DNA from 3 places in the Streptomyces sp. CNB091 genome. Region 2 is predicted to be linked to each of the others. Evidence: riboswitches for the same ligand, from Rfam matches in the RefSeq annotation. Region 2 holds a riboswitch; each other region holds the start of a gene.
What was found. Region 2 has a riboswitch for cobalamin ahead of metE (5-methyltetrahydropteroyltriglutamate--homocysteine S-methyltransferase). Riboswitches for the same ligand answer to the same signal wherever they lie in the genome.

Region 1 (4,139 bases), on a different contig from region 2:
ATCGCGGGCCTGGTCATCTTCTTCATCATGCGGGCCCTGGGCGAACTCCTCATGTACCGCCCGGTCTCCGGTTCCTTCTCGGAGTACGCCCGGGAATTCCTCGGCCCGTTCTTCGGATTCGTGACCGGCTGGACCTACTGGCTCTTCTGGGTCGTCACCGGAATCACCGAAGTCACCGCCGCCGCCACCTATATGACGTACTGGTGGAACATTCCGCAGTGGCTGTCCGCCCTGGTGTTCACCGTCATTCTGTACGGCGCCAACCTGATCTCCGTGAAGCTCTTCGGTGAGCTGGAGTTCTGGTTCTCCATGGTCAAGGTCACCGCGATCATCGGCATGATCCTGATCTGCGCGGGCGTCCTCACCGTCGGATTCTCCGACGCCGGCGACACCGCCACCGTCGCCAACCTCTGGAACGACGGCGGCTTCTTCCCCAACGGCATCACCGGCACGCTCATGACGCTCCAGATCGTCATGTTCGCCTTCCTCGCCGTGGAACTCGTCGGCGTCACCGCCGGGGAGTCCAAGGACCCCGGGACCGTGCTGCCCAAGGCCATCAACACCGTGCCGTGGCGCATCGCCGTCTTCTACGTCGGCGCGCTGATCATGATCCTCTCGGTCGTGCCGTGGTCCACCTTCAAACCCGGCGTCTCCCCGTTCGTGAAGGCCTTCGAGGAGATGGGGTTCAGCGTCGGCGCCGCCGTCGTCAACTTCGTCGTCCTCACCGCCGCGCTCTCCTCCTGCAACTCTGGCATGTACTCCACCGGCCGCATGCTCCGCGACCTCGCCCTCAACGGCCAGGGCCCCCGCGCCTTCACCAAGCTGACGAAGAACGGCCTGCCGCTCGTGGGCACCACGTTCTCCGCCGCCCTGATGCTCGTCGGCGTCGGGATCAACTACCAGTGGCCCGGCGAGGCGTTCAACTACGTCGTCTCCTTCGCCACCATCTCCGGCATGTGGGCCTGGATCATGATCCTGTGCAGCCAGATCCGCTACCGCCGCATGGCCGACGCCGGTCTGCTCCCGCAGTCCTCGTTCAAGGCCCCCGGAGCCCCGTACACGAGCTGGTTCGCGCTCCTGTTCATCGGCATGGTCATCGTCATGATGGCGATCGACGAGGACGCCAGGATCTCGCTCTACTGCGCACCCCTGTGGGCGCTCATCCTCTTCGTCTCCTACCGGGCGCTCCAGGCGCGCACCCCGGAGAAGAAGACCACCACCGAGCCCCACCACTGACCCGGGGGCGGGCCCCACACCGCCCCCTCCCGGACCGCCCCGGCCGCCCCAACGGCCGACGTGTCCAGCATGCGGCCCCTTCCGTACCACCCACCGGTACGGAAGGGGCCGCCCGCATATCCTGGCGCCATGCTGACCATCACCCAGACGCTCTACGACCAGATCGTCGCCCACTCCCGCGCCGACCACCCCGACGAGGCGTGCGGAGTGGTCGCGGGCCCGGCCGGGACGGACCGCCCCGAGCGCTTCATCCCGATGCTCAACGCCGCCCGCTCGCCCACGTTCTACGAGTTCGACTCGGCCGACCTCCTCAAGCTCTACCGCGCGATGGACGACCGCGACGAGGAGCCCGTGATCGTCTACCACTCGCACACGGCGACCGAGGCCTACCCCTCCCGCACCGACGTCACCTACGCCAACGAGCCCGGCGCCCACTACGTCCTGGTCTCCACCGCCGACACCGACGACGCCGGACCCTTCCAGTTCCGCTCGTACCGCATCGTGGACGGCGAGATCACCGAGGAAGACGTGCGGGTCGTCGAGGCGTACTGACCCACCAGGGACTCACGAGGGACCCACCAGGGACTCACGAGGGACCCACCAGGGACTCACGAGGGACCCACCAGGGACCCACCAGGGACCCAGCCAGGGACCTACGAGGGTGCCCCCGCAGGGCCCCCGCACGGGTCTGGCACACTGCTCCCAGACCCAACAAGGCAGCAGGAACCAGGAAGCCGGTGCGAATCCGGCACGGTCCCGCCACTGTGACCGGGCCCCCTCCCACGCGGACGACTCCCCAGCGGACGACGTCGCACCGGAGGGCGGCCCGGAAGTCAGGAACTGGCCCGCCGCCTTCTCGCATCGACCAGGGGACGCGGAAATCCCCCGGAGAGGCCTCGCCATGTCCCGGCGCACCCCCGCGCTCATAGCCGCCGCCGTGCTGCTCCCGCTCGCCCTCACCGCCTGCTCCTCCTCCGACGGCGACGCCGCCGCCACCGGGGACAGGGCCGTGGCGAAGAGCGACGGATTCCCGTACACCGTGAAGAACTGCGGTGTCACCACCACGTTCGAGGCCCCGCCGAAGCGCGTCGTCACCATGAACCAGCACGTCACCGAGATCATGCTGGAGCTGGGCCTGGCGAAATCCCTCGTCGGCACCGCCTACCTCGACGACCAGGTCCTGCCGAAGTACGCGGAGGACTACGCGTCCGTCCCGGTCATCGCCAAGGAGTACCCCTCCTACGAGCAGGTCCTCGCCACGAACCCCGACTTCGTCTACGGCGGGTACGCCAGCGCGTTCGCGGCAGGCGACGGGCGCGGGCGCGCGGCGCTGAAGAAGTCCGGCATCGAGAGCCGGCTCAACACCGAGAGCTGCACCAAGGGCGACCAGCCCATGGACACCCTCTACGACGAGATCCGCGAGCTCGGCCGCACCTTCGGCGTCACCGACCGCGCCGAGGCCTGGATCAAGCAGGCCAAGGCCGACAACGCCGCCACCGCCAAGAAGCTCGCCGGCCTGAAGCCCGTCTCCGTCTTCGTCTACGACAGCGGCGACAAGACCGCCTTCACCGCGGGCGGAGAGGGCATCGGCAACGAACTGATCGAGCGGGCCGGCGGCACCAACGTCTTCGCCGACCTCGACAAGCCCTTCGGCGACGCCTCCTGGGAGAACGTCGTCGCACGCAAGCCCGAGGCCATCGTGATCTACGACTACGGGGCCACCACCGTCGAACAGAAGAAGAAGCGCCTCCTCACCGACCCGGCCCTCGCCGACGTCCCCGCCGTCAAGAACAAGCGTTTCGCGGTCATGCCGCTCTCCGACGCCGTCCTCGGCGTCCGCGTTCCCGCCGCCGTCGGCAAACTCGCCGCCCAGCTCCACCCGGGGGCCACCACCCCGTGAGCTGCCGCACCCCCGCACCGCGGCGGCTGCTCCGCTACACCCTGGTCGTCGGCACCCTCGCCGCGCTCCTCGCCGCCGCCGTGCTCGCCGCGCTCGCCCTCGGCTCCGTCCGCATCCCGCCCGGCCAGGTCATCGACATCCTGACCGGGCAGGCGGACGCGAGCCCCTTCCGCACGATCGTCCTGGACGTCCGGCTGCCCCGGGTGCTGCTCGGCATCGTCGTCGGCGCCGGACTCGCCGTCATCGGCACCGTCCTCCAGGCCCTCGTACGCAACCAGCTCGCCGACCCGTTCCTCCTCGGCGTCTCCTCCGGGGCCTCCACCGGCGCGGTCCTGGTGATCGTCCTCGGCATCGGCGCCACCCTCGCCACCACCGTCACCATCCCCGCCGCCGCCTTCGTCGGGGCGCTGCTCTCGCTGCTCCTCGTCTACACCCTGGCGCGCGGTGGCGGCGGCCTCACCACCAACCGGCTCGTCCTCGCCGGGGTCGCCGTCTCCTACGTCCTCTCCGCCCTGACCAGCCTGATCCTGGTCACCTCCGCCCGCGCGGACCACCTCCAGGAAGTCCTCTACTGGACCCTCGGCGGCCTCGGCGCGGCCCGCTGGGACATGCTCGCGCTCCCCACGGTCACCCTGGCCGTCGGCACCGCCGTCCTCCTCACCCTGGCCCGCCCGCTCGACCTGCTCCTGGTGGGGGAGGAGGGCGCGACCGTCCTCGGCCTCGACACCGCCCGCTTCCGGGCCGCCGTCTTCGTCCTCGCCTCCCTGATGACCGGGGCGCTCGTCGCGTACAGCGGGGCGATCGGCTTCGTCGGGCTGATGGTCCCGCACATGGCCCGGATGGCCGTCGGCGCCGCGCACCGCGCCCTGCTCCCGGTCGTCGCCCTCGGCGGGGCGGTGTTCCTGGTCCTCGCCGACCTGGCCGCCCGGACGGTCGCAGCCCCGCAGGACATCCCCGTCGGCGTGCTCACCGCGCTGACCGGCGGCCCGTTCTTCCTCTGGAT
Region 2 (4,139 bases):
GCGACGAGGCCTTCCCGGGGCCCTTCCGGTCCGGGAGCCGGCTGCGTACCGTCGCTCACACCCCACGCTCCGCGGGGAGTTCGCAGGACGGCAGGTCCTGAGCACGCAACATGGCGAAGTCCTTCGGTCGGAGTGCGCGGCGGGTCGTGCGGGTGTGCCGCCCCGCGCGCGGGGCGGCACCGGTCGCGGAAAGATCCACAACCGGGTATTCGCTGGTTAGGCTAACCTAACTCCGACCGCGCCAAAGAACGCGTTGCCGTCGTAGGGGTGACCCACCGGCGTCCGAACTACCGTTCCCCCGAGCGTAGTCGGGACGGAGCCGACGGCCCATGCCGACGCGAGTGCGGCAGCCCCCGCCCGCCTGCGCAGACGCGTCGAGCCGGGGCCTCGGCCGGGGGCGCCCTCTCCGGAGCCGTACGGGCAGGGCCCGGTGCGGGAGCGCTGGTGACCGCCTCCCGCACCGGGCACGGATCACGCCGCTTCGGTGGGCAGCTCCGCGCGGATCGCCCGCGCGGCGGCGACCAGGTTCTCCAGGGAGGCCCGGGTCTCGGGCCAGCCGCGGGTCTTCAGGCCGCAGTCCGGGTTCACCCACAGGCGTGTCGCCGGGATGGCCTCAAGTCCTTTGCGCAGCAGGGACGCCGCCTCCTCGGTGCTGGGGACGCGCGGGGAGTGGATGTCGTAGACGCCCGGGCCCGCCTCGCGGGGGTAGCCGTGGGCGGCCAGTTCGCGGGCGACCTGCATATGGGAGCGGGCCGCCTCCAGGCTGATGACGTCGGCGTCGAGGTCGTCGATGGCCTGGACGATGTCGCCGAACTCCGCGTAGCACATGTGGGTGTGGATCTGGGTGTCCGGACGCACCCCGGAGGTGGCGAGCCGGAAGGACTCCGTCGCCCACTCCAGGTACGCGGCGTGCTCGGCCGCCCGCAGCGGCAGTGTCTCGCGCAGCGCGGGCTCGTCGACCTGGATCACCGAAGTTCCGCTCGTCTCCAGGTCGTTCACCTCGTCGCGCAGGGCGAGGGCCACCTGGCGGGCGGTGTCGCCGAGCGGCTGGTCGTCGCGGACGAAGGACCAGGCGAGCATGGTGACCGGGCCGGTGAGCATGCCCTTGACGGGGCGTGCGGTCAGCGACTGCGCGTACGTCGTCCAGCGCACCGTCATCGGCCCGGGGCGCGAGACGTCGCCCGCGAGGACCGGCGGCCGGACGTACCGGGTGCCGTAGGACTGCACCCAGCCGTGCTGGGTGGCGAGGTAACCGGTGAGCTGCTCGGCGAAGTACTGGACCATGTCGTTGCGTTCGGGCTCGCCGTGCACCAGGACGTCCAGTCCGGCCTTCTCCTGGAAGGAGAGGACCTCGCGGATCTCGTCCTTGATGCGCTCCTCGTACCCGGCCTCGTCGATCCGCCCCGCCCGCAGGTCGGCGCGCGCGGTGCGCACTTCGGTGGTCTGCGGGAACGAGCCAATGGTGGTCGTCGGCAGCAACGGCAGCCCGAGGTGGGCACGTTGGGCGGCGGCGCGCTCCGGGTACGGCTGGGAGCGGCGGCCGTCCGCGTCGGTGACGGCCGCCGTACGGGCGCGGACAGCCGGGTCGCGGGTGAGCGCGGCGTCGGTGCGGGAGGCCAGGTCGGCGCGGTTGGCGGCGAGTTCGGCCGCGATGGCGTCCGTGCCGCCGCCCAGACCGCGGGCCAGGACGACGATCTCCTCGGTCTTCTGCTGGGCGAAGGCGAGCCAGCGGGCGATCCCCGGATCGACGCCCTGCTCGGCGGCGGCGTCCAGCGGGACGTGGAGGAGGGAGCAGGAGGCCGAGACGTCGACCCGGCCGGCGAGGCCGAGGAGGGTGCCGAGGGTGGCGAGCGACTTCTCGTAGTCGTTGATCCAGATGTTGCGGCCGTTCACGACACCGGCGACCAGGCGCTTGCCGGGCAGTCCGCCGGCCGCCGCGAGGTCGTCGAGGTTCCCCGCGCCGGACTCGGTGAAGTCCAGGGCCAGCCCGTCGACGGGGGCCTTGGCCAGGACCGCCAGCGCTTCGCCGAGCCGCCCGAAGTAGGAGGCGACCAGCAGTCGGGGCCGGTCGGCGTGTCCGCCGAGCTCGCGGTAGGCGTGGGCGGCGGCGTTCAGCTCGGCCGGGGTGCGGTCCTGGACGAGTGCGGGTTCGTCGAGCTGCACCCAGGTGGCGCCCGCCGCGCGCAGGTCGGCGAGGACCTCGGCGTACACGGGAAGCAGCCGGTCCAGGAGGGTCAGCGGCTCGAAGTCCGCCGCCGCCCCGGGGGCCGCCTTGGCGAGCAGGAGATAGGTGATGGGTCCGACCAGCACCGGCCGGGGCGTCAGACCGAGGGCCAGCGCCTCCTGGAACTCCGAGACCTGCTTGGCGGAGTCGGCGGCGAACTCCGCATCCGGGCCCAACTCCGGGACCAGATAGTGGTAGTTGGTGTCGAACCACTTCGTCATCTCCAGCGGGGCGACGTCCTGCGTGCCCCGGGCCATGGCGAAGTAGCCGTCGAGGGCGTCGGCGTCGACGGCCTCGCGGTGCCGCTCGGGGACGGCGCCGACCATGACGCTGGTGTCCAGGACATGGTCGTAGTACGAGAAATCACCGGTCGGCACCTCGTGGACCCCGGTCTCGACGAGCCGCTGCCAGGTCCCCCGGCGCAGCTCGGCGGCGGTCTCCCGGAGGGCGTCGGCGTCGACGCGGCCCTTCCAGTAGCCCTCGATGGCCTTCTTCAGTTCACGGTTCCGGCCCTGGCGGGGGTAGCCGTACACGGTGGCCTGTGCTGCCGCGGCTGCGGGCTTCGCTGTCACGTGACTCTCCTTCGCGAGCGTGTCTGCGGGACAGACCCCGGGACGGGACGCGGACGCGGAGGGATGACGCACCGGGCGGAGACCGGGACACGTGGAACCGTGTCCGTCCGCCCGGTGGTTACGCCGACCCGCCCACGAGGTCACCGAGATCTCCGCACGCGAACGGTCGCGTGCGGGCAACGGGCAGGTCTTCGGACTCGCGGGCACGTCTGCCGGGGCAGACACCTAATGACCGTCGCTTCCCAGACCCGGCCGGGCCCAGTGCGTATGACGGCGGTCGTTCCCACTCACCGCTGCGGGGCAGTCCCGGATTCCCACCGGGTTCCCTCTTACGACACCCTGCCTGGCGGACAGGGCGAACCAGCTGCGCCGATCAGCCTAAGCGGACGCCCGGCCCGCGCACACCGTTGTTCACACTTCGGATGGTGACGTGGGACACGGGTCGGTGAACTCCCCCGACGCCGGCTCGGACTCCGTCACGGCGGGACGCCGCGCCGGGCCACGCCCGTTCTCCGCTCGTTCGGCCGTTCGTCAACCGCGTGCTGACCACCGGTCAGGTCGGGCGCGTCCACTGGACGTGACAGTGACACAGATGTAACCGAATGGCGTAGGGACTGCGGAACCACCGAGCGTCACAAGCCGTTCTTCTTCCCACTACACGGCCGCCGACCCACGGCGAGGCCGACCGAGGAAACGGAATACGCCAGATGAAGAAGACAGTCGGGTGGGCCCAGGACGGCGACGACTGGACGATCACCGTGAACGGCACGCTGTATCGCGCGATCGAACGACCGGCGGACGGCCGGGTGCACGACTACCTGGTGCGGGGCGACGACCTCACCGCCGAATGCCCGAGCCTGGGGCACGGGCTCGGCGTGATCAGGGCGCATGAGACCCGGCGCTGACACCCCTGGCACTCCCCCACACCCCTGACGCCCCTGTTGGTCCGACGACGGGGTGCGGAGGCCCTCGCCGCCCGCGCCTCGACGTGGACCCGTCAGTCATCGGCCGTCAGCCACCGGCCGTCAGCCACCGGCCGTCAGGCATCGGCCGTCAGTCGCCGCCCGCGCCGGGCGGTCGGCTCAGCAGGTAGGTGTCCATGATCCAGCCGTGCCGTTCACGCGCCTCCGCACGCAGCCCGCTGATCCGGCCGGCCACCTCGTCCAGCGGGCCGGAGACCAGGATCTCCTCCGGGGTCCCGATGTAGGCGCCCCAGTGGATCCACCATCCCCTGCCCGTCAGCTGCGTGAAGCTCTCATGTCCGTCGAGCATCACGACAAGGTCGCAGTCCTCGGGGAATCCCTGGGCGAGACGTCGCCCGGGGGTGATGTGGATGGGGCGGC
Region 3 (4,139 bases), on a different contig from region 2:
GGTCGACCTCCTCCACGGTCCAGGTGTTCTTGATCGCGTCCCGGTAGCGCTCGTAGAAGTCCGGGTAGCGCATGGGGCGCAGGGTCAGTTCGAAGCCCGGGTCGAGCAGGTTCTTGTGGTCGTTGGTGCTCATTACTGGCAGGCCTCGCAGGACTCGGGGTTTTCCAGGGAGCAGGCGATGGCGTCCGCGTCGGGAGCCGACGCCTGCTGTACGGGAATGGGGGCGGCGGCCGACGCCTGGCCGGACGCGGCACGGGCGATCCGGGTCGCCGGGCGCGAACGCAGGTAGTACGTCGTCTTCAGCCCCTGCTTCCAGGCGTACGCGTACATCGAGGAGAGCTTGCCGATCGTCGGCGTCTCCAGGAACAGGTTGAGCGACTGGCTCTGGTCGAGGAACGGCGTACGGGCCGCCGCCATGTCGATCAGGCCGCGCTGCGGGATCTCCCACGCCGTGCGGTACAGCGCCCGCACGTCGTCGGGGATCCAGGCGAAGCCCTGCACGGAGCCGCTCGCCTCGCGCAGCGCCTCACGGGTGCGGGCGTCCCACACGCCGAGCTTCTTCAGCTCGTCCACCAGGTAGGCGTTGACCTGGAGGAACTCACCGCTGAGCGTCTCGCGCTTGAACAGGTTGGAGACCTGCGGCTCGATGCACTCGTACACCCCGGCGATCGAGGCGATCGTGGCGGTCGGGGCGATGGCCAGCAGCAGCGAGTTGCGCATCCCGGTCTTCGCGATCCGGGCGCGCAGGGCGTCCCAGCGCTCCGGCCAGTTCAGCCCGGTGGCGTAGTGGTCGGGGTGCAGCACCCCGCGCGCCGCCCGGGTCTCGGACCAGGCCGGCAGCGGGCCGGAGCGCTCCGCCAGGTCGCAGGACGCCTCGTAGGCGGCCAGCATGATCCGCTCGGAGATCTTCGTGGAGAGCGCGCGGGCCTCGGGGGAGTCGAAGGGCAGCCGCAGCTGGAAGAAGACGTCCTGGAGGCCCATCGCGCCCAGGCCCACCGGCCGCCAGCGGGAGTTGGAGCGCCCGGCCTGCTCGGTCGGGTAGAAGTTGATGTCGACGACCCGGTCCAGGAAGGTCACCGCGGTACGGACCGTGGAGTCCAGGCGGTCCCAGTCGATCGAGCCGTCCGCCACGAACGCGCCGAGGTTGACCGAGCCCAGGTTGCAGACGGCCGTCTCGCCGTCGTCCGTGACTTCGAGGATCTCCGTGCACAGGTTGGAGGAGTGCACGACCCGGCCCGGCTCGGCGGTCTGGTTCGCGGTCCGGTTGGAGGCGTCCTTGAACGTCATCCAGCCCTGGCCGGTCTGCGCGAGGGTCCGCATCATCCTGCCGTACAGCTCACGCGCCGGAATCGTCCTGCGGGCCAGGCCCTTGGCCTCGGCCGCCCGGTAGGCCGCGTCGAACGCGTCGCCCCACAGGTCGACCAGCTCGGGCACGTCGGCGGGGGAGAACAGCGACCACTCGGTGTCCGCGTCGACCCGGCGCATGAACTCGTCCGGGATCCAGTGCGCCAGGTTCAGGTTGTGCGTACGCCGCTGGTCCTCGCCCGTGTTGTCGCGGAGCTCCAGGAACTCCTCGATGTCCGCGTGCCAGGTCTCCAGGTAGACCGCCGCCGCGCCCTTGCGCCGGCCGCCCTGGTTCACCGCCGCGACGGAGGCGTCCAGCGTCTTCAGGAACGGCACGATGCCGTTGGAGTGCCCGTTGGTGCCCCGGATCAGCGAACCCCGGGCGCGGATGCGGGAGTACGAAAGACCGATGCCGCCCGCGTGCTTGGAGAGCCGCGCCACCTGGTGGTAGCGGTCGTAGATCGAGTCCAGCTCGTCCTTGGGCGAGTCCAGCAGATAGCAGGAGGACATCTGCGGGTGCCGGGTGCCGGAGTTGAAGAGCGTGGGGGAGGAGGGGAGGTAGTCCAGCCGGCTCATCAGCCCGTAGAGCGCGGCGACCTCGTCCAGCGCCCGCACCGACTCGTCCTCGGCGAGGCCCGCGGCCACGCGCAGCATGAAGTGCTGCGGGGTCTCGATGACCTGCCGGGTGATCGGGTGGCGCAGCAGGTAGCGGCTGTGCAGCGTCCGCAGACCGAAGTAGCCGAAGCGGTCGTCGGCGCCGTCCGTCAGGGCCTGCTCGACGAGCTTGTCCAGTGCGGCCGAGTGGAGCGCGACGAACGCGGCGGTGCGCTCCGCGATCAGGCCCTCACGGTGGCCCACGGCGACCGAGGCGGAGAAGGACGTCGCACCCTGGCCCGCGGCCTCGTCCGCGATCGAGCGGGTCAGCAGCCTGGCTGCCAGCCGGGAGTACGCCGGGTCCTCGGAGATGAGCCCCGCGGCGGCCTCGGTGGCCAGCGAGCGCAGCTCGGCCTCGTCGGAGCGGGCGTTGCGTCCGCGCAGCGCGGCGGCGGCGACCCGTCCGGGGTCGGTGTCGGGAAGATCGACGGTGAGGTCGGTCAGGGTCCGCAGCAGGGCGGTCCCGGGTCCGTCGTTCGTGCCTGCTCCGGACGGGGTGGAGGCAGCGGATTCGGTGGCTGAAACCGGATCGGCGGGCGCGATGGTCACTGGGCTTTCCCTCGCTCGGCAGGGGCCGGCGGCAGGCGGGGAAGCCGGGCAGCGCGAAACCCGGGGCAGGGCAGCACAGCTGACGGCGTCCACCGGCCTATCCGCGAGACCCGGACGTCTGGCGTCCGGTTCGGTCGAGCCGGACGCGCTGTCGACAGGTCTTCGGACTTGCGGGTGCGCAAAAGCACACCGATCACACCGTTGCGGGACAGTTCCGGATTCGCACCGGATTCCCCTGCGGCGACAGCGAGGTCGAGCATACATGTGGGGGCCGTCGGATGAAGCGGCCCCCACATGTTGTGTCGCGACGATTCAACGCGCCCCTCAGGAGGGCGCCTCCAGCTCCAGCCGGAAGGTCATGAGCCGTAGTCCCGGCACCGGTTCCCAGTCCCGTTCGGGGGTCCGTACGAAGCCGAGCCGACGGTAGATCCTATGGGCTCCGAGCATGCCCGGCTGCGTCGACAGCACCAGCGCCCGCACGTCGTCGGCGGACCGGGCGCGCTCGGCGCACGCCCGCACGAGAGCCTCTCCCACGCCCCGCCCACGCCCCTCGCGGGCCACCGCCAGCATCCGGAACTCGGCCTCGTCCGGACCGGCGATGTCGCGCCACGGGGTGCCGGGTGCGGCATACGTCACGCCGCCGAGCACCGACCCGTCCACGTCGAGCGCGACGAGGACCTCGGCCTCGGCCGCACGCTGCTCCACCGCCCGCAGTTTGAGCAGATACGGGTCCCGCGGGCCGTCCAGCAGACCGTCGCCGAGATACGCCTGGGCGATGATCTCGCCGAGGACCGCGTACTCGCCGGGCTCCGCCGCTCTGATCGTCAGGTCCATCAGCCACTCGTCCCCAAGTCAGCTCCTACGTCGGCCACTCGCTTCTACGTCAGCCGCTCGCTCCCCTGTCAGCCGCTCGCTCCCACGTCGTTGTTCGGGGCGCCGTCGCCCACCGGCGGCAGGTCGCCGCGTTCGACCGGCTGCCGCCCCCCGGCCCCGTCGGCAGGCGGCAGCACCTGGTCCAGCTCGCGGTCGTCGGCGCGGTGGGCGGCCCGTGCCGCCGACCGCAGCGTAGCCCGGTCCACCTCGTCGGGCGCCCCGCTCACGGTGACCACGAGTCCGCCCTGCTCCCGTGCGTACGCGTGGCCCGAATCCGTGGCCCGGTACCACTGGTCACCGTCCCGCTCGCACGTCTTCAGGGGCTCCTGGCCGCCGGCGGGCGCGGGGTCCTTCGTACAGTCGGCCCCGGCGTGCGCCCGGCGCTCCACCCGCAGCTGGATCTGCCCGCCGTCGGGCGTGGTGTAGACGCTGCCGAACCCGTCGTCGCCGATCACCCCGACCGACTGGCGGGCCAGGGCGTACCCCGGGACTTCGGTCACCCACACGTGCTCCGCGACGGTCTGCGCGGCCAGCGCCCGCGCCTCCAGCTCCGCCCGGTCGGGCGCGGGGTCCGCCGAGGCGCTCCGGTCCGCCGTCTCCGTGCCGGTCGCCACCTGGGTGCCGCAGCCCGTCGCCGCCGCCAGGCTCAGCGCCAGCGCCAAGGTCGTGAGTACGGGACGGAGCCGGGGCGGCCGGGGATGCGATGTCATGGGCACATC

Region 1: it holds a riboswitch for cobalamin, as region 2 does, so the genes downstream of both, D581_RS0117345 (ABC transporter substrate-binding protein) here and metE (5-methyltetrahydropteroyltriglutamate--homocysteine S-methyltransferase) in region 2, are expected to answer to the same signal.
Region 3: it holds a riboswitch for cobalamin, as region 2 does, so the genes downstream of both, D581_RS0120835 (ribonucleoside-diphosphate reductase subunit alpha) here and metE (5-methyltetrahydropteroyltriglutamate--homocysteine S-methyltransferase) in region 2, are expected to answer to the same signal.

Annotation. Positions count from the first base shown of each region.
Region 1 is NZ_KB898998.1:135,742-139,880, forward strand. Features, by position in the region: gene D581_RS0117335 (amino acid permease) at 1-1,236, shown strand, start outside; gene D581_RS0117340 (M67 family metallopeptidase) at 1,366-1,788, shown strand; cobalamin riboswitch at 1,909-2,099, shown strand; gene D581_RS0117345 (ABC transporter substrate-binding protein) at 2,138-3,136, shown strand; gene D581_RS0117350 (iron ABC transporter permease) at 3,133-4,139, shown strand, end outside.
Region 2 is NZ_KB899014.1:120,044-124,182, reverse strand. Features, by position in the region: gene D581_RS0133460 (pyridoxal phosphate-dependent decarboxylase family protein) at 1-59, opposite strand, end outside; gene metE (5-methyltetrahydropteroyltriglutamate--homocysteine S-methyltransferase) at 472-2,796, opposite strand; cobalamin riboswitch at 2,962-3,176, opposite strand; gene D581_RS0133450 (hypothetical protein) at 3,504-3,701, shown strand; gene cobF (precorrin-6A synthase (deacetylating)) at 3,850-4,139, opposite strand, start outside.
Region 3 is NZ_KB899000.1:279,030-283,168, reverse strand. Features, by position in the region: gene D581_RS0120840 (ribonucleotide-diphosphate reductase subunit beta) at 1-133, opposite strand, end outside; gene D581_RS0120835 (ribonucleoside-diphosphate reductase subunit alpha) at 133-2,547, opposite strand; cobalamin riboswitch at 2,684-2,807, opposite strand; gene D581_RS0120830 (GNAT family N-acetyltransferase) at 2,872-3,381, opposite strand; gene D581_RS0120825 (hypothetical protein) at 3,450-4,130, opposite strand.